4 regions of the Kitasatospora sp. NPDC059146 genome follow, and region 1 is predicted to be linked to each of the others. Evidence: riboswitches for the same ligand, from Rfam matches in the RefSeq annotation. Region 1 holds a riboswitch; each other region holds the start of a gene.

Region 1 (4,793 bases):
CGGGTCGCCGGCCACCTCGGCTTCGACCACGTGCTGACCAGCGTCGGCCAGGTCTACCCGCGCTCGCTGGACTTCGAGGTGCTCACCGCCCTCGTCCAGCTGGCCGCCGCGCCGTCCAGCCTGGCCAAGACCATCCGCCTGATGGCCGGCCACGAGCTGGTCACGGAGGGCTTCAAGGAGGGCCAGGTCGGCTCCTCCGCGATGCCGCACAAGATGAACACCCGCTCCTGCGAGCGCGTCAACGGCCTGGCGGTCATCCTGCGCGGTTACGCGTCGATGACCGGCGAGCTGGCCGGCGACCAGTGGAACGAGGGCGACGTCTCCTGCTCCGTGGTGCGCCGGGTCGCGCTGCCGGACGCCTTCTTCGCCTTCGACGGCCTGCTGGAGACCTTCCTCACCGTCCTGGACGAGTTCGGCGCCTTCCCGGCCGTGATCGAGGCCGAGCTGGACCGCTACCTGCCGTTCCTGGCCACCACCAAGGTGCTGATGGGCGCGGTGCGTGCGGGCGTCGGCCGGGAGACCGGCCACGAGGTCATCAAGGAGCACGCCGTCGCCTCGGCGCTGGCGATGCGCGCCGGCGCCCGGGAGAACGAGCTGCTGGACCGCCTCGCCGCCGACGAGCGGATCCCGCTGGACCGGGCCGGGCTGGACGCGCTGCTCGCCGACCGGCTGTCCTTCACCGGTGCGGCCGGGGCGCAGGTCGCCGAGGTCGTCCGACAGGTGGAGGCCGTCGCGGCGGCCTACCCGGAGGCGGCCAAGTACGCCCCCGGCGACATCCTCTGACGAGGAGTCAGTTCTCTGACGAGGGCCCTGCCGCCGTTCCGGTGGCGGGGCCCTCGCGCGTCCGGGGGCGGCCCGGGTCGAGCGGCGGGGTGGTGGTGGCGCAGGGCCAGTCGCAGTTCGGCTCGGCCACCGGGTGCTCCTCCTCCGGCGCCAGCACATTGCCCCGGACGGTGGCGAAGGCGATCAGCCCGCCGGCGGCCAGCAGCCCCGCGCAGATCAGCATCGCGGTGTGGAAGGCGGAGTCCACCGCGGAGGGCACCCGGTAGGCGTCGCCGCTCAGTCCGGCCAGGGCCGGCAGGGCGGCGACCGCGAGCAGGCCCGCCGCGCGGGCGGCGGCGTTGTTGACGCCGCTGGCGATGCCCGCGTGCCGCACCTCGACGGCGGCCAGCACGGTGGCGGTCAGCGGGGCGACCAGCAGCGTCATCCCGGAGCCCATCACCGCGACCGCGGGCAGCACGTCCGCCCAGTAGGAGGAGCCGGGGCCGGTGCGCAGCATCAGCAGCACCCCGACGGCGCACAGCAGCGGGCCGACGGTGAGCGGGACGCGCGGGCCGATCCGCTTGCCGAGCCGTCCGGCGCGCGCGGACAGGGTCAGCATCAGCACCGTGATCGGCACCAGGGCGAAGCCGGAGACCAGCGGGGAGAAGCCCGAGACGATCTGCAGCTGCACCACCAGCAGGAAGAAGACCCCGCTGAACGCCGCGTAGACGCAGAGGGTGACCAGGTTCACGGCGGTGAACAGCCGGGAGGAGAACAGGCCGAGCGGCAGCATCGGGTCGGGCGTGCGCCGCTCGACGGCCACGAAGGCGGCGGCCAGCAGCAGGCCGATCGCACCGGTGACCCAGACGGCGGGGGACAGTCCCTCCCCGGCGGCGGTGAGCGCGTAGGTGACGGCGCCGAGCGCGAGGGCGGCGAGCAGGGCGCCGGGCACGTCGAAGCGGCCGGCGGCGGACTCGTCCCGGCTCTCCGGGACGTAACGGGAGGTCGCCGCGATCACGGCGGCGGCCAGCGGCAGGTTCAGCAGGAAGATCCAGCGCCAGCCCGGGCCGTCCACCAGCCAGCCGCCGAGGAAGGGGCCGACGGCCGCCGACACCCCGCCCAGGCCGGACCAGAGGCCGACCGCCGCCGAGCGGTCGTCCGGGTGGAAGACCGCCTGGAGCATGGCCAGCGAGCCCGGGGTGAGCAGCGCGCCGCCGATGCCCTGGACGGCGCGGGCGGCGATCAGCACGTGGATGGTCGGGGCCGCGGCGCAGGCCGCGGAGGCGACGGCGAACCAGACCACGCCGATCAGGAAGACCCGGCGCCGTCCGTAGCGGTCGCCGAGGGCGCCGCCGAGCAGGATCAGGCCGGCCAGGGTGAGCAGATAGGCGTTCAGGGTCCATTGCAGGGAGGCGAGGGAGGCGCCGAGGTCGGCGCCGATCCGGGGCAGGGCGACGTTGACGACGGTGCCGTCGAGCATCGCCATGCTGGAGCCGAGCACCGTCGCGAGGAGTACCCAGCGGCCCTGCGCGGTGCCCAGGCGCAGAGTGCCGGCTTGAGAGGTGGCCACGGGCCGAATCCTGCGCCCGCCGGGGCGTACGTGACAAGGGTCACCGGGTGGTGTGTCGGTCGGTGGCGGTGCGTGAACGGACGGTCGCACGGGGGTGGTCCCGGCGGCGCAGGGTGGTGGATCAGTGGCGCCGGGTGAATGGATCGTGCACGGAGCGTGCAAGGGATCATTCGGAGGGTGACGGGGCCGCGGGGGTTGTTGCCGATTCAAGAGATCGACATTGCTTCACCCGAACGGATGAGTTTTAGTTCAGCGACCGCCCGGCCAGTCCGGACGGATCCACCGGGTGGAACGCCGAGTCCTGCCGCTGCCCGGTGGCTCGCACCGAACTCTGTACGGCAGGAGCGGGGGACCCACAGGTAAGTCGCCGGACCGGAGTTCGCGCCTTTTCGGGCGCGGACCACCAGGGCCGGCTTGGGGTGAAGCCGCACATGCGGCCGGGCAACTCCAGCCCGAACCCGACAGCTCACCTCGCAGGCGTCGGAGAGGAAAATTCCATGCCTGCACAGGCTCGTCGTATCGCCCTGCCCCGTGCCGCCCGCATCGGCATCGCCACCGCCGTCACCGGGGCCTCGTTCGTCCTGCCGCTCGTGACCGCGATGAGCGCCCAGGCGCACACCGCCCCGGCGGCCACCACCGCCCCGGCCGCTTCCGGGGCCGCCGCTCCGGCTGCCGCCCCGGCCGCCCAGCAGAGCTACCGCGTCGTCAGCGGTGACACCCTGTCGAAGATCGCCGACGCCAAGAACGTCGAGGGCGGCTGGCACGCGCTGTACGAGCAGAACCGCTCGGTGGTCGGCGCCGACCCGAACCTGATCTTCCCCGGTCAGCAGCTGGCCCTCGCCGGTCACGCCGCCGCTCCGGCGAAGCCTGCCGCCCCGGCCAAGCCGGCCGCTCCGGCGAAGTCCGCCGCGCCGGTCACCCAGGACACCTCCGCTGCCGCGGACTCCCAGGTGCAGGTCCGGACCGAGGCCGCCAAGCCCGGCGCCCAGGTGCAGACCCAGGTTCAGACCGCCGCCCCGGCCCAGGCCGTGACCGCGGCCCCGGTCGCCGCCACCTCCGGCTACGTCGCCCCGCTCGCCAACCCCGTGCTGGGCGAGGCCTACGGCGTGGCCGGCTCGATGTGGGCCTCCGGCCACCACACCGGCCAGGACTTCGTCGCCTCCACCGGCACCCCGCTGCGCGCCGTCGCCAACGGTGTCGTGGTGAAGGCCGGCAGCGACGGCGCCTACGGCAACGAGGTCGAGATCAAGCTCGCCGACGGCAAGTACGCCCAGTACGCGCACCTGTCCTCGATCGGCGTGAGCGTCGGTCAGACCGTCACCGCCGGCCAGCAGCTCGGTCTCTCCGGTGCGACCGGCAACGTGACCGGCCCGCACCTGCACTTCGAGATCCGTACCGGTTCCGAGTACGGCTCGGACATCGACCCGGTCGCCTACCTGCGGGCGCACGGCGTCGCGCTCTGACCCTCCGGGTCCTTCCGCAGGAACGTGTGAACCACCGCTGGTGCGGGGCGAATCGACGCCCGGGATGGTCATGTCGGGTGACCGCTCGACCGGGTGATCGCCGCACCGGTGGACCTGGGCGCGGGACACGCCCAAGGCCGGCCCGGCCGTACGGGACAACCTCTCGTACGGCCGGGCCGGCCGCTGCCGTTTTCCGCTCGGTCGTCGTGGTCCACGGGTACGTCTCGTATTCGCGCTGACTGCGCCGACTGCGGCGGCGTCAGGTGCGGCGGGCCGGGAGGCCGTGTTCGGCGGCGGCCATCAGGTCGTGCATCCGGTGGCCGAAGTCCTCGGTGTCGCGGGCGGGTTCGGGGAAGACCAGGCGGACGTCGCGGTGGCCGTGCGAGTGGTCCAGGCGCAGCACCAGGCCGTGGCGGTCCAGGGCGAGCGGGCGGACGGCCGGGCCGTGGGTGAGCAGCGCCGGGTCGAGCAGCCGGGTGAGCAGGTCGAGGGCGTCGGCGTGGTCGTCGGCCAGGTGGGTGAGCAGGGCGGCCTCGTGACGGGCCAGCGGGTCGGGGGCGGCGAGGGAGAGGTCGGCGGCGGTGAGCGCGCCGGTGCCGTACGGGGTGGCGAGGACGGCGTGGGCGACGTCGACCCGCAGGTGGACGCTGAGGCCGTCGTCGGCGAGGTGGGCCAGGTGCAGCCGGCCGGCCAGGGTGAGTCGGCCGCGGATGCGGTCGCGGACGGCCACGGGGGAGACGTCGGTGACGTCGAGCACGACGGCCAGGCCGTCGGTGGCGGTGGCGCCGGCGAGGGCCGCGACGAGCGGGGCGTCCAGCGGGGCGCGCAGGCGCAGCCGGGAGCCGTGGACGGAGACCGGGGTGTCCAGGTCGTGGTGCTCGCCGAGGGCGCGGACGGTGAGCGAGGAGGTCGCGCTGAGCAGGCTGCGGACCCGCTCGGCGGTGGTGGGCTCGGGCACCTCGGCGTCACCGGCGGTGATGCTCATGAACGGACCTCCT
Region 2 (4,793 bases), on a different contig from region 1:
TCGAGCGCGCCTTCCAACTCCTGGAGGCGCTGGCCGACTCGGGCGGCGTGGCCACCCTCAGTGAGCTCTCCACCAGCTCCGGCCTCCCGATGCCGACCATCCACCGACTGGTTCGTACCCTCGTCCAGCAGGGCTATGTCCGCCAGGACACCGCGCGCCGCTACACCCTCGGCCCCCGGCTGATCCGGCTCGGCGAGACCTCCGGCCGCCTGCTCGGCAGCTGGGCCCGCCCGTACCTGGCCGAGCTCATGGAGGCCACCGGCGAGACCGCCAACCTGGCGGTGCTGGAGGGCGGCGAGGTGGTGTACGTCGGACAGGTGCAGTCCCGGCGCTCGATGCGGATGTTCACCGAGGTCGGACGGCGGGTCCAGCCGCACTGCACCGGCGTCGGCAAGGCGCTGCTCGCCCAGCTCCCCGAGGACGAGGCGCGCGCGGTCCTGGGCCCCAACCCGCTGCCCGCCCACACCGAGTACACCCTCACCGACCCGCAGGAGCTGATGGACCAGCTCGCCGAGGCGCGCGAGCGCGGGTACGTGGTGGACGACCAGGAGCAGGAGATCGGCGTCCGCTGCATTGCGCTCGCCGTCCCGGGCGCGCCGACGCCCACCGCGCTCTCCGTCTCCGGCCCGGAGGCCCGGATCCGGGCGCTGGAGGAGCAGGCGGGGGCGTCCGCACTGGTGCCGGTGATGCACCAGATCGCGGCCCGGCTGGGGCAGGTCCTGGCGCCATGACGTTCCGTCAACCCCTTTCAGGCGAACGGTAGATCCGGCGAGGACCGGTGCCCGCCGTTCGAGTGGCGGCGGGCGAGTTGTGCCGCTATCGCGGCCACGGCTCGGACACCCTGGTGCGGGCGCGGCCCGCGACAGCGCGGGCCGCCGGAGCGTGGGAGCAGGGTGGACGGCGTGGAGCAGCACGGAGTACGGGGCGGCGCGGGGCGCAGGAGGTTCGGCCGGGCCGGATTGCTGGCGGCGGTGACGGCGGGCTGCGCGGTGGCCTCACTGGCCGCCGGGCCCTCCTGGGCGGTGCGGCACCCGGTGCCGCGCCCGGATCTGGGGACCGTCGCGCCGGGGGCGCCCGAGGCGTCCACTCTGCCCGCCGTGGTCGCCAAGACGTCCCGCTCCCACCTGGAGGTGGTCCGGATCGACCCGGATCCGGCGCCGCCCGGCGGCGCCACCACCATCCACGCCTTCGTCGCCAATCTCGGCCCGGACACCACCGCCTCACCGCTCACGATCACGGTCACCCTGCCGAACGGGGTGACCCCGGAGGGCCCGTACTTCCCCGACAACTGCGCGGTCATCTCGCGCGGCAGGCAGGTGCGCTGCGTGTTCGGTCCCGGACTGCCGGACGGGCGCAGCGTGACCGCCCTCGTCCCGGTCCGGCTCTCCGACGACCTGGAGCTCGGGATCCTGGAGGGCGGCTCGGTCGAGGTGCGCAGCGCGGACGACCCCGGCGGCAGGGGTCACCGGGAGGAGTTCGACATCAAGGTCGTCGAGACGGCGGGCGACTGACGCGACGGATCGCCCCACCGGTCACCGGCCGCCGGCGAGCGGCTGCCGGACCTCCGGTGACCGGTGGGGCGGGCTCGTGGTTACCGGTAGACGCGGACGTAGTCGGCGGCCATGGTGATCGGGGTGTTCCCCTGCGGGGCCGGGTGGTACTTGCCGGCGCTCACCGAGAGGTTGAGGATCAGGTACGCCGAGAAGTTGGCCCCGACGCCCTTGCCGTCCGAGAACACCTTGACGCCGTTGACGTACCAGTCCACCGAGTTGGCGCCGTAGTAGGTGCCGATGGTCACCCACTGGTCGGTGCCGATGGCGCTCGCGTCGGTGTAGTAGTCGGGGTTGCCGGGGTTGACGTGGTTGGTCAGCTCCAGCAGGTTCGGGTTGTCGGGGTGGTACTCGAAGGAGTCGATCTCCCCGTTGCCGTTCTTCCAGGTCCACAGGGCGGGCCAGGCGCCGGTACCGGCGGGCAGCTTGACCCGGGTCTCGGCGTAGTCGCCGGTCTTGACCTGGAACCCCTCGGCGGAGCCCTCGGTGGTCAGGAAGCCGGTGTTCCAGGACTGCTTGCCGTTCTCCAGCGTCGGCCCGCCCGGGGTGGCGGTGAAGGTGGCGACGCCGTTCGCGACGGTGACGTTGTTCTTGTTCAGCCAGTCGAGCTTGTTGTCGTCCGGGTTGTGGTTCCCGTACTTGTACGAGGTGCTCTTGTCGCCGACCCAGCGCTGGCCCCAGTTGATCGGGCCGTTGAACTCGTCGGACCAGGTCAGCGACTTGCCGGCGATCGGGGAGGACGACGCCGGGGTCGTCGGGGTGGCCGTGGCGGTGGGGGTCGGCGTCGCGGTCGGGCTCGCGGTCGGGGACGCGGTGGGGGACGCGGTCGCGGTGGGCTTCGCCGTCGGGCTCGCGGTCGCGGTCGGGGAGGGGGTGGGCTTCGCCGTCGGGGACGGGGTCGGCGTGGGCGTACCCGTGGCCGAGACCACCAGCTGCTGCGAGGGCAGGTTGTGCCAGGCGCCGCCGAGGTCCTGCCAGAAGCCGAACTGGGTGTACGTCCCGGCGGCCAGGGTGCGGGCGGCGCTGGTGTAGGTGAGTCCGCCGGGGCAGATCTGCACGTTGCTCGCGTTGCCCGGGAAGTCCAGGTTGGTGCCGCGCGCGTCGCGGACGCCCACGCCGACGGTCTTGGCGGTGAAGCAGGACGAGGAGTGCAACGCCAGCGAGGCGGTGCCCGCCTTCCCCGCGACCATGGTGGCGGGGGCGAGGCGGTCCTGGGTGACGGTCGGGCCGGTGGCGGCCTGGGCGCCGGAGACGGACGGCAGGCCGAGCAGGCCGGCACCGGTGATGGCGAGCGCCCCGGTCGTGGCGAGGGCGGTGTTGCGGCCACGGTGGGACGGACGGGCGTGGCGGGGCGCGCGACGGCGCCGGGCAGGCTGGTGCATGGGGGTCCTCTGCCACGCCTGCGAGGTGAGCTGTCGGATTCGGGCTGCAGTTGCCCGGCCGCCTGTGGAGCGGCTTCACCCCTAGCCACGCCCCGCACGCTGGTGCGTACGGGCCGGGCGCTGACCTTGGTTCCCCCGCTCCCGTCCGCTGTGGTGCTCGGGTACTCGCCGGCGGGTGGACGGGACTCGGCGTCCCGGCGGCGGGGTCCGCGACAGCGGACGACGACTGCAGGCTAGGCAGGCCGTCCGTGGACGGACAACCTCATGGGGCCGGTTGTCGCGCAGCTCACAGTGGTGTCGATCAACGACGCTGCGTGGCGGCCGAGTTGATCAATGGAGCCGACGCCGACCCGCGGCCCCGCCGGGCCCGCCCGGGATGGGGGTCACACACGGTGCGCGGCGCGGCGGTGGCGGACCGTGTGTGACCGCCGTGGCGTGGAGCCGCCCGAGTCCGCCCCATCGGATAAATTGGAGCCCTGGGATTTTCCGCGGTGCACAAGAGCACCGGCCGGAGCCGTACGACCCGTCCCCCGTTCCAGAGAAGAGGTTCCGCCCCACCATGACCGCGTCCCTGCCCGCCTTCGCCGGCCGTACCTACGTCTTCCGGGCCGACAACGGCGCGGCCTTCCGCAACTCCTACTCGGCCGACGGCACCCGGCTGCGCTGGGAGGGCCTCGGTGAGTCGGCGGGCCAGTGGGAGGACGTGCGGCTGCACGTCGCCGAGGTCGCGCCGGAGATCTACTTCATCAGCTGGACGGAGCAGAGCGGGATCACCGTCAGTCACGTGATGGACCTCAACGCGCTGACCGTACGGGCCTTCTGGACCTTCGAGGGCGAGGGCGGCCGGGTCGGCCAGCTGCACACCGGGACGCTGGAACGGGTCGCCTGACCGGCGCCGGAACGCACCGAACCCCCGGGAGCCGAGGCTTCCGGGGGTTCGGTGCGTTCCGCGGGCGGCGCCGTCAGACGGTCTGGCCCGGGTGGCCCGGCTGGTTCGGGACCTTGAGGTGCTGGGACAGCCACTCCAGCGAGGACGGCAGCAGGGCGCTCCAGGTCTCGAAGTTGTGGCCGCCGTTCTCGAGCATGCTGTAGGAGACCTTCATCGGGCTCCTCGCGGCGTCGATGAACGCCTCGGTGTCGTGCTTGTAGTTGCCGTCGCCCTTCTTGGTGCCGGCCAGCAGCACGGAGACGTCCGGCTGCGGCATGTTCTTCAACCGCCACATCAGGTCGGCCTCGTCGCGGCGCTGCTTGCTGCCGCCGAAGAGGTCGCCGGTGGTCGGGTCGTCGGCCGCCTCGTAGTACCCGGACAGGGACACGGCGGTCGGGAAGACGTCCGGGTGGCGCATGGCCAGCTTGAGCGCGCAGTAGCCGCCGGTGGAGTTGCCCATGAAGGCCCAGGCCCGGGGGTCGGCCGAGACCCGGTAGCTGGCCTGGATCGCCGACGGGACGTCCTTGGTGAAGTACGTGTCGGACTGGGCGCCGCCCGGGATGTCCTCGCACTCGGTGTCCTGCGGCAGGGCGGGCGAGGGACGCATCAGGACCATGACGGTCGGCTGCATCCGGCCCTCCTGCAGCAGCTTGAGCGCGGCGCCCGGGTAGTTGAAGCGGGTGATCAGGTTCTCGGCGATTCCTGGGAATCCGGTGCTGACGATCACGGCCGGGAACTGCTTCTGCGCGTACTCGGGCTGGAAGTACTGCGGCGGCAGGTAGACGAAGCCCTCGGTCGACAGCCGGCTCTCCTTGCCGTCGATCCGGACCTTGCGGATCTCGCCGGACTGGCCGGGCTCACGGCCCATCGCGCCGCCGCCCTTGACCGACGCCTGGCCTATGGTCTCGACCAGCAGTCGGCCGGAGGCGTCCG
Region 3 (4,793 bases), on a different contig from region 1:
CGGGCTGCCGGCGCTGGCGTACGCGGCGAAGCTGGTGTCCCGGGTGCGCCGGGCGGGCTTCGCGGGGGTGCCGGACGAGCCGTACGAGCTGCCGCGCGAGCTGACCGCCGAGTCGGCGGGCCGGCTGCTGCTGGCGGTGGCGCAGCGGGCGCACGACGCCGGGGTGGACGTGGACGCGGCGCTGCGCTCGGCCGCGCGCGGCTACCGGGACGCGGTGCGCGCGGCCGAGGGGCTCCGGCCGGAGTAGACCTCGGTGGCGGGGCGGCTCAGGCCGCCGTCGCCGTGCGCTCGGTGGCGCACCGCTGCGGCGGGACGAGCTCGCCGATCGCCTCGCCGATCAGGACGACCAGTTCGGCGAGGCGCTCCAGGTCGAGGTGGGCGGGCAGGTCGGCGAGGGAGACGATCCGCTCGCCCCTCGGCCCCGCCACGCAGAAGAGGTCGATCGGACCGAAGTGCTTCTCGGCGGTGTCGACCAGCGCGGCGACGTCGCTAGGCCGGCGGATGTCGCCGGAGACGCCGACCACGGGGCAGCCCGGCCGGTCGAGTTCGGAGGCGAGGTCCTCGGCGATGCCGACGTGGGTGTCGGCGATCAGCATCCCGGCGGTGCCGGCCGCGGTGAACCGGCGGGCGAGGTCGGCCCCCGAACCGCCCGCGAGTACCGCGATGACGACGACTGCTCCGCTGACCGTCATTGGTCCAGCTCCTCCCTGCGGGCGACACCGCACCGGCGCCCGCGCGTACTTCGGAGGATCGTAGGCAGGTCCTGACCCTCCGCAACAGGGATTACCCCTCAGGTGACCAGGCTCACGCCTGCCGCCCGGCCAAGAGCTGGCCAAGGCCCGTCCACGCACCGTCCACGGGCCGTCCACGGAGTGTCGGCGTTCCGCTCGCGCGCCGGTCACGGACGGTTCGCGCGGCGGTGGCCTCCGGCCGGCCGCGGGGGCGCGTGCGCCGGTGGTCCGGGCCCCTCCGGTCCAGCGGTTACGGTCGACCCATGCCAGCTCAGCCCGAGGGCGCCCAGCCCGCCGCCCAGCCCGACCCGCAGCTCTTCACCTGGGAGTTCGCCGCAGACCCGTACCCCGCCTACGCCTGGCTGCGCGAGCACGCCCCGGTGCACCGCACCACGCTGCCGAGCGGGGTGGAGGCCTGGCTGGTGACGCGCTACGCGGACGCCCGGCAGGCGCTCGCGGACGGCCGGCTCTCGAAGAACCCGGCGCACCACAGCGGGCAGGCGCACCGCACCGGCCGGGTGGGCATCCCGGGGGAGCGGCAGGCGGACCTGATGACCCACCTGCTGAACATCGACCCGCCGGACCACACCCGGCTGCGCCGCCTGGTGTCGAAGGCGTTCACGCCGCGCCGGGTGGCGGAGTTCGAGCCGCGGGTGCAGCAGCTCACCGACCGGCTGATCGACGGCTTCGCGCAGCGCGGTTCGGCGGACCTGATCCACGAGTTCGCGTTCCCGCTCCCCATCTACGCGATCTGCGACATGCTCGGCGTTCCCTCCGAGGACCAGGACGACTTCCGGGACTGGGCCGGAATGATGATCCGGCACGGGGGCGGCCAACGCGGCGGCGTGGGGCGGGCGGTGAAGCGGATGCGGGCGTACCTGCTGGAGCTGATCCACCGCAAGCGGGCGGACCTCGGGGACGACCTGATCTCCGGCCTGATCCGGGCGAGCGACCACGGCGAGCACCTGACCGAGAACGAGGCCGCCGCGATGGCCTTCATCCTCCTCTTCGCCGGGTTCGAGACGACGGTGAACCTGATCGGCAACGGGACGTACGCGCTGCTGCGCAATCCCGGGCAGCGGGCCCTGCTGCAGGAGTCGGTGGCCCGCGGCGAGACCGCGCTGCTGGAGACCGGGATCGAGGAACTCCTGCGCTACGACGGGCCGGTGGAGTTGGCGACCTGGCGGTTCGCGACCGCTCCGCTGACCATCGGCGGGGTGGAGATCCCGGTCGGGGACCCGGTGCTGGTGGTGCTGGCGGCGGCGGACCGCGATCCGGCCAGGTTCTCCGACGAGAACACCCTCGACCTGGCCCGGAGCGACAACCCGCACCTGGGGTTCGGGCACGGCATCCACTACTGCATCGGAGCCCCGCTGGCCCGGCTGGAGGGGCGGTCCGCGCTGGCCACGCTGCTTTCCCGGCTGCCGGATCTGCGGCTGGCCGAAAGCCCGGAGAATCTGCGCTGGCGGGGTGGCCTGATCATGCGTGGATTGCGCGAACTTCCGGTCGAATTCAGTCCGGAGCCCCGGTCGCCGCACAGTCGTCCTGAGGCCACGACACGCTGACGAAGCATCCGGAACCGGCCACCGGCGGTGGTATGAACGCTCATCAAACCGGACAAAGCCCCGCCGTTGGTAGGCGATCGAACACGGGCCGTAATTCTTGTGTGATGTCGGTGATATGAGCTTGTGATTCGTCTGAGGATCTGTCTAGTCTCCGTGGAGTTCGCAGCTGCGGACCTCGTGCGCGGACGCCGAATCCTGCCCGCCGCGTCACGGGAAACCGACCAGAACCCTGGGCAGGGGCGGGGGAACCAGGTTTGTTGCCGTTCCTCCACGGCTCGGGGTGAAGCCGCCCGCGCGGAATCGATTCCGCAGACGGCGGCCGGGCCACCTCCCGGTCCGAACCCGACAGCTCACCTCGCAGGCGTGCGGAGAGGGACCTTCATGCTGTTCGTTGGAACCGGCCGTCATCGCCGTCGCACCCAGGCCGAGAAGGCCATCGCCGTCGCCGGTGTGGCCGGCGTCGGACTCGCACTGCCGCTCCTCTCCGCCACCGGCGCCTCCGCCGCCCCGGCCTCCGTCTGGGACTCCGTCGCCCAGTGCGAGAGCGGCGGCAACTGGAGCATCAACACCGGCAACGGCTTCTCCGGCGGCCTCCAGTTCACCCCCAGCACCTGGAAGGCGTACGGCGGCACCGCGTACGCGGCGCAGGCCAACCAGGCCAGCAAGGGGCAGCAGATCGCCGTCGCCGAGAAGGTCCTCGCCTCGCAGGGCCCCGGCGCCTGGCCGGTCTGCTCCCAGAAGGCGGGCCTGAGCAAGGGCGGCGCCCCGGCCCAGGTGGACACCTCCTCGGACGCCAAGCCGCAGAAGCAGCAGGCCCAGAAGCAGGCACCCAAGCAGCAGGCCCCCAAGGCCGCCGCCAAGCCCGCCCAGCCGAAGCCGGTCCAGCAGTACGCGCCGAAGCACGCCGCGCCGAAGCAGGCCGAGCAGCCCGCCGCCCCGTCGGCGCAGCAGTACGCCCCCAAGCACGCCGCCCCGCGGGCCGCGCAGGCCCCGGCCGCCACGACCGGCCACGACTACACCGTCCGGGACGGTGACACCCTGTCGGGCATCGCCACCGCCCAGGGCGTGTCCGGCGGCTGGCAGGCGCTCTACGACGGCAACCGCACCACGGTCGGCGGCAACCCGGACATGATCGTGCCCGGCCAGGTCCTGCACCTGGGCTGAGCCGGACCGTTCCACGGAGAACGACACGCTGGACACGTAGGGGGCCGCGCCCGGCGGCCCCCTACGTCCGCGTTCGCCCGCCCCGATGGACGCCCCGGTGGGACGCACCGGGACGAGCAGGTGAACTACCGGTGGGTAGCCGGGCCACACGGTGAGACGCAGCCCGGGCCGAGGTGGCCCCGGGAGCCCGGGCGGTTAGGCTCTGGTCGTAACGACTCCGCAATCGTCCGGCCGACAGCACCACCCGCAGCCGGACCCTGCTTCCGCAAGGAGATGCTTCGTGCCGTCCATCGATGTCGTCGTAGCCCGTGAAATCCTCGACTCCCGCGGCAACCCCACGGTCGAGGTCGAGGTCGGCCTCGACGACGGCAGCACGGGTCGTGCCGCTGTTCCGTCGGGTGCCTCGACCGGCGCCTTCGAGGCGCTCGAACTGCGCGACGGCGACAAGAACCGCTACTTCGGCAAGGGCGTGGAGAAGGCCGTCCTGGCCGTCATCGAGCAGATCGGCCCGGAGCTGGTCGGCTACGACGCCACCGAGCAGCGCCTGATCGACCAGGCCATGCTCGACCTGGACGCCACCCCGGACAAGTCCTCGCTCGGCGCCAACGCCATCCTGGGCGTCTCGCTGGCCGTCGCGCACGCCGCCTCCGAGGCCAGCGACCTGCCGCTGTTCCGCTACCTGGGCGGCCCGAACGCCCACGTCCTGCCGGTCCCGATGATGAACATCCTCAACGGCGGCTCGCACGCGGACTCCAACGTCGACATCCAGGAGTTCATGATCGCTCCGATCGGCGCGGAGTCCTTCTCCGAGGCCGTCCGCTGGGGCGTCGAGGTCTACCACACCCTCAAGGGCGTGCTGAAGGAGCGCGGCCTGTCCACCGGCCTCGGCGACGAGGGCGGCTTCGCGCCGAACCTGGACAGCAACCGCGAGGCCCTGGACCTCATCACCGAGGCCATCCAGAAGGCCGGCTACGTGCCCGGCCGCGACATCGCGCTGGCCCTGGACGTCGCCGCCTCCGAGTTCTTCCAGGACGGCGCCTACCAGTTCGAGGGCAAGGCCCTGTCGGCCGCCGAGCTCATCGAGTACTACGCCGAGCTGGTCGCCTCCTACCCGCTGGTCTCCATCGAGGACCCGCTGGACGAGTCGGACTGGGACGGCTGGAAGGCCATGACCGTCAAGCTGGGCGACAAGGTCCAGCTGGTCGGCGACGACCTGTTCGTCACCAACCCGGCCCGCCTGGCCAAGGGCATCGAGACCGGCACCGCCAACGCGCTGCTGGTGAAGGTGAACCAGATCGGCTCGCTGACCGAGACCCTGGACGCCGTCGAGCTG
Region 4 (4,793 bases), on a different contig from region 1:
CTCCTGCTGGCGCTCGGCGGCCTGGCCGAGGGTGCGGGCGCGGGTGAGGTAGGCCTCCGGGTCGCTGGAGAGCATCAGCTGGGCGGTCTGGGTCATCCCGCCGCCCCGGTACTCGGCCCCGGCGACCGTGGCGAGGTCCCCGCGCAGCTCGTTGAGCTGCTCCTGGGCGGCGGCGACCTCGCCCTGGAGGATCGTGGTCTCGCCCAGCAGCCGCTTCTGCGCCTCCTGCGCGGCGTTGTACTTCTCCGAGGCCTGTTCGGCCTCGTCGTACAGCTGCTCGACCTGGGCCTTGACGTCCTTGCGGTCGGGCGCGTCCGGCGCCCCGGGGGCGGCCTGGGCGCTGCCGGCGGTCGCCACACCCAGGGCCGTGGTGGCGGCCGCGGTCAGTACCAGCGCACGGGCGAGCAGTTGGGAACGACGGTGCACGGGCATGCGGCAACGGCTCCAGTCCTGCGGCGCGGCCCCGCGGCCGCGCCCCGGTGGGCGGCCGTCGAGCGGGAGTCCGGTGGCAGACGTTAGCGAGTCCGGGCAAGTGAGTCCAAACCCCTACCGACCCGAATATTTGACCCCTAATCGGACACCAGGTCGAGCCGCCGGAAAAGCCGCAGGCCCGGCCCTCCGTGACGGAGGACCGGGCCCGTGAACGCGTGGCCGGGGATCAGACCCGCACGATGGAGGCCAGCGGCATGTTGGAGACGGCCTCGTAGCGCACCGACGCACCCGGCTTGGGAGCGTGCAGCACCTGGCCGTTGCCCGCGTAGATGCCGACGTGGTGGGCGTCGCCGTAGAAGATCAGCATGTCGCCGGGCTGGGCCTGGGAGATGTCCGAGCCGATCCGGGTGCCGGCGCCGGCCTGCTCCTGCGAGGTGCGCGGCAGCGACACCCCGGCCTGGTTGAACGCCCAGACCATCAGGCCGGAGCAGTCGAAGGAGCTGGGGCCGGTGGCGCCCCAGACGTACGGGCTGCCGACCTTGGTGGCGGCGGCGGCCAGCGCGGCGGCACCGTGCGAACTGCCCGGGGCGATCTTGACCGGCGCGGCGGTGGAGCCCGAGCCGAGGTCGCTGCGGCTGCTGTCGCGCGAGGCGCGGTCCGGGGCGGCGGCCTTCGCGGCGGCGTCCGCCTTGGCCTTGGCGTCGGCGGCGGCCTTGTCCTCGGCCGCCTTGATCGCCTGGCGCTCCTGCTCGGTCAGCGTGTTGAGCAGGTCCTGGGCGGCCTTGAGCTTGTTCTGGACCTCGTCCTTGGAGGCCTTCAGCTGCTGGGTCGTGGACTCCAGCTCGCCGAGCTTGCCCTGGGCCTCGGTGCGGTCCTGGTCCAGCTTGCGCTGCTGGTCCTGGAGCTGCTTGAGCTGGTTCTTCTGGGTGCTGCCCGCCTGGTTCAGCGCGCCGGCCTGGTTGAGGAAGTTGTCCGGGCTGGAGGAGAACATCAGCTGGACCGTCGGGGATATGCCCCCGTTGCGGTACTGCTCGCCGGCGATCTCGGCCAGGCCGCCCTGGAGGTCGGTCACCTGGGCCTGCTGGCGGGCCACCTGGTCCTGGAGGCCGGAGACCTGCTTCTCCAGCTCCTGCTGCTTCTCCTGCGCGGCGTTGTACTTCTCGGTCGCCTGCTCGGCCTGCTCGTTGAGCTGGTCGACCTGCTCCTTGACCTGGTCCTTGGTCGGCTGCGGGTCGGCGTGCGCGCCGGACTGCGCGGAGAGCGCGACGGCGGCGGCGGCGAAACCGGTCAGGATCGAGACGCGGGTACGGCTGGCGGGCTTGGGACGACGATGGGACGCCACGAAGGCGGACTCCTTCTTCCTACGCCGCCTACCGGGTGAGCTGACGGGTTCGGGCCGGAAGCATGCCCTACGACGCCTCACCGGCCTCACCTACGGCCGACCTGGCGCCGATTCACCCCGGAGGAACGTGTGGTTCCCCGGCTCCGCTCCACAGCGCCCCCGACTACTGGGCTCCCCTGTCGGGCAGTCGCTTCGACCTGCCCCGCTGTTTCGCGAACTCGGCGGTAACCACCGCCGCCACCCAGGCTGGGTGATCGACTGTGCGGTGGTTCGGAGCACGACCCTAGTAACTGAACCGTGATCCGTTCAAATCCTTGTCAGAAAAAAGACGGAAGATTACCCATGTTCTTTTGTGAAAATGACTGATGGTGATCACCGGCGCACGCAAAGCTGATCGACTCTCACCCTCCGGCCCGCCCGGTCCGCAAACCCGGAGCGCCACCCCCGACCGGAGGTGGCGCGGATCACAGGGCCGGAACCGGCCCCTCGGGGAGGTACCGGAGCGTCAGATCCGGCGGATCGTGTTGATCGACATCGCGTCGGCCTTCATCACCTTCACCACGTCACCGGTGTGCGGCGCGTGGACCACCATGCCGTTGCCGATGTACATCCCGACGTGGTGCATGTCGCCGCCGTAGATCACCAGGTCACCCGGCTGGGCGGTGGCCAGCGTCACGGCGGTCCCGATGTGGCCCTGCTCCTGCGAGGTGCGCGGCAGCGAGACGCCGGCCTGGCCGTACGCCCAGACCATCAGGCCCGAGCAGTCGAAGGTGGAGGGCCCGGTGGCGCCCCACACGTACGGCGAACCCTGCTTGCTCATCGCCTTGGCCACCGCCACGGCGGCGTAGCCGCTGGCCGGCGGCAGGTTGCTGAGGTCGACCCGGTCGGCGCCGCGGGAGGCGCGGTCGTCCTGCTGCTGCTGGGCCCGGAGCGCGGCCCGGTCGGCGGCGCTGAGCGAGTTCAGCAGGTCCTGGGCGGTCTTCAACTTGGTGTTGACGTCCGCCTTGGCCTGGTTGAGGTCCTTGGTGGTGGAGTCCAGGGAGGCGAGCACGGCGGCCGCCTCGGCCTTCTCCTGGTCCAGCCGGCGCTGCTGGTCGAGCAGGCCCTTGAGCGCCTCGGTCTGGGTGGTGCTGGCCTGCTGGACGCTCGACGCCTTGTCCAGGTAGCCGGACGGGTCGGAGGAGAGCATCAGCTGGACGGACGGGTCGATGCCGCCGGTGCGGTACTGCTCGCCCGCGACCTGGGCCAGGCCCACCTGGAGCTGGCTCATCTGGTCCTGGCTGCGGGCCACCTGGTCCTGGAGCTGGTCGGCCTGCTTGCGGAGCTGGTCGGAGCGCTCCTTGGCGCCGTTGTACTTCTCGGCCGCCTGCTCCTGCTCCTGCTGGAGCTGGTCGATCTGCGCCTTGACGTCACTCTTGTTCGGCTGCGGCGCGGCATGCGCGGCGACCTGGGCGGAGAGGGCGACCGCGGTCGCAGCAGCAGCGGTGAGCACGGAGACCCGCGCGCGGCTCGGCTGCTTGGGACGGCGGTGGGAGGCCAAGGGACCGGCTCCTTCTTCCATCGGACTCACCTGATCAGGTGAGATTCCGGAAAATAGGTTTGACGCCAGACCCTAGTGAAGATCTACCCGTTTTGCCACTCCCCCGAAGGCGTGAACTCCGGTTCCCCCACTGACTTCACCGGATCCGCACACCCGCACGGAAGCCCCACTGACCTGCCGTCACAGCCCCCATCCCGACTCCGACCCGGCTCGGGGCCGGCTCAGGGCCGGGCCAGCCGGTTCAGCAGCAGCACCGAGGCCACCGGGCGCGCACCCGCCTTCCGCACGCCCTCCGCGACCTCCCGGTCGGTGGAGACCACCACCACCGGACGGCCCTGCGGCTCGGCCCGGACCAGACGGCGGATCAGCTCGTCCGCGGTCTCGCCGGTCCGGCTGAACCGTACCCGCACCCCGCGCGGCGGCGCCATGATGACCGGTACGTCCAGGTCCTGCCCGTCGAACACACAGGTGACCTCCGCCTGGGTGCGCTGGGCCAGCATCGCCAGCCCGCCCAGCAGCCGGATCCGCTGCTGCTCCAGCGGCAGCGCCGGGTACCCGGTCTTGGTCACGTTGTAGCCGTCCACCACCAGGTGCACCTGGGGGATCGCCAGCAACTGGTCCAGCAGCGCCGGGTCGTCCTCGGCCAGGCCGCGCCGGGCCACGTCGTGCGGCGAGGCCGACCCCGGCACCACCGCCTCCACCAGGTCCGCCGGGCGGAGCTGGGAGACCGGCAGCGCCAGCTCCCGCTGGAGGCCCTGCGCCGACTGCAGCACGGTGTCCAGCAGCAGCCGCAGCCGCATGTCCTCGACGCTGCGGCCCTCCCGGGCCGAGCGGCGGCCCTGCTCGACCGCGGTCTCCAGTTCGGACACCCGGTGCCGCAGCCGCCGCGCCTCGGACTCGGCCGCGCTGCGCTCCCCGGTGGCCTGCGCCCGCGCCGCCTCCAGCTCCCCGGTCACCCGCCGGGTCTCGGCCTGCGCCCGCCGGGTGTCGCTCTCCAGCGACCGCACCTTCTTGCGCAGCGACTCGGCCTCCCGCCGGACGCCCTCGAACTCCGCGCGCTGGCGGTCCAGGTCCGCCCGCGCCGCGGCCCGCACCTCGGCCAGCTCGGCCTGGAGCTTCTCCACCTGCCGGGCGGCCTCCGCCGCCGCGTCCTCGGCGCCGGCCCGCTCGGCCTCCTCGCCCGCCTCGGCGACCAGTCGGCTCCAGCCGGGCGAGCGCACCAGGTAGGCGGCGGCCGCGACGTCCATCGGATCGGCGGCGCCGGGGACGGTGCCCGACTCCAGCGCCTTCACCAGGTCCGGCTGGCCCAGCCGCAGCCGCTCCGCTATCCGCACCCGGAAGGCCGGCTCGGACTCCAGCGCCGCCGCCAGCGCGGTGGCCGCGTACTTGGCCCGCCGCGCGGGGGTGAACTTGACGTACTGACGCAGGCTCTGCGGCAGCTCCCCGGGCGGCAGCCCGCCCAGCGCGTCCGAGGCCAGC

The links. Region 1 has a riboswitch for cyclic di-AMP ahead of ACFXPX_RS26220 (peptidoglycan DD-metalloendopeptidase family protein). Riboswitches for the same ligand answer to the same signal wherever they lie in the genome.
Region 2: another riboswitch for cyclic di-AMP. It lies ahead of ACFXPX_RS35525 (hypothetical protein); the one in region 1 lies ahead of ACFXPX_RS26220 (peptidoglycan DD-metalloendopeptidase family protein).
Region 3: another riboswitch for cyclic di-AMP. It lies ahead of ACFXPX_RS38415 (transglycosylase family protein); the one in region 1 lies ahead of ACFXPX_RS26220 (peptidoglycan DD-metalloendopeptidase family protein).
Region 4: another riboswitch for cyclic di-AMP. It lies ahead of ACFXPX_RS36035 (NlpC/P60 family protein); the one in region 1 lies ahead of ACFXPX_RS26220 (peptidoglycan DD-metalloendopeptidase family protein).

The regions. Positions count from the first base shown of each region.
Region 1 covers NZ_JBHZCY010000068.1:7,259-12,051, forward strand. Annotated here, with positions in the region: gene purB (adenylosuccinate lyase) at 1-783, shown strand, start outside; gene ACFXPX_RS26215 (MFS transporter) at 791-2,332, opposite strand; cyclic di-AMP (ydaO/yuaA leader) riboswitch at 2,645-2,827, shown strand; gene ACFXPX_RS26220 (peptidoglycan DD-metalloendopeptidase family protein) at 2,830-3,795, shown strand; gene ACFXPX_RS26225 (DUF2470 domain-containing protein) at 4,055-4,780, opposite strand.
Region 2 covers NZ_JBHZCY010000126.1:2,890-7,682, forward strand. Annotated here, with positions in the region: gene ACFXPX_RS35515 (IclR family transcriptional regulator) at 1-731, shown strand, start outside; gene ACFXPX_RS35520 (hypothetical protein) at 903-1,511, shown strand; gene ACFXPX_RS35525 (hypothetical protein) at 1,592-2,932, opposite strand; cyclic di-AMP (ydaO/yuaA leader) riboswitch at 2,940-3,047, opposite strand; gene ACFXPX_RS35530 (MoaF N-terminal domain-containing protein) at 3,492-3,821, shown strand; gene ACFXPX_RS35535 (alpha/beta hydrolase) at 3,895-4,793, opposite strand, start outside.
Region 3 covers NZ_JBHZCY010000152.1:7,203-11,995, reverse strand. Annotated here, with positions in the region: gene ACFXPX_RS38430 (MazG family protein) at 1-247, shown strand, start outside; gene ACFXPX_RS38425 (SDR family NAD(P)-dependent oxidoreductase) at 267-692, opposite strand; gene ACFXPX_RS38420 (cytochrome P450) at 995-2,296, shown strand; cyclic di-AMP (ydaO/yuaA leader) riboswitch at 2,506-2,676, shown strand; gene ACFXPX_RS38415 (transglycosylase family protein) at 2,678-3,460, shown strand; gene eno (phosphopyruvate hydratase) at 3,741-4,793, shown strand, end outside.
Region 4 covers NZ_JBHZCY010000130.1:10,613-15,405, reverse strand. Annotated here, with positions in the region: gene ACFXPX_RS36040 (NlpC/P60 family protein) at 1-432, opposite strand, end outside; gene ACFXPX_RS36035 (NlpC/P60 family protein) at 659-1,774, opposite strand; cyclic di-AMP (ydaO/yuaA leader) riboswitch at 1,785-1,940, opposite strand; gene ACFXPX_RS36030 (NlpC/P60 family protein) at 2,280-3,314, opposite strand; gene ACFXPX_RS36025 (NYN domain-containing protein) at 3,536-4,793, opposite strand, start outside.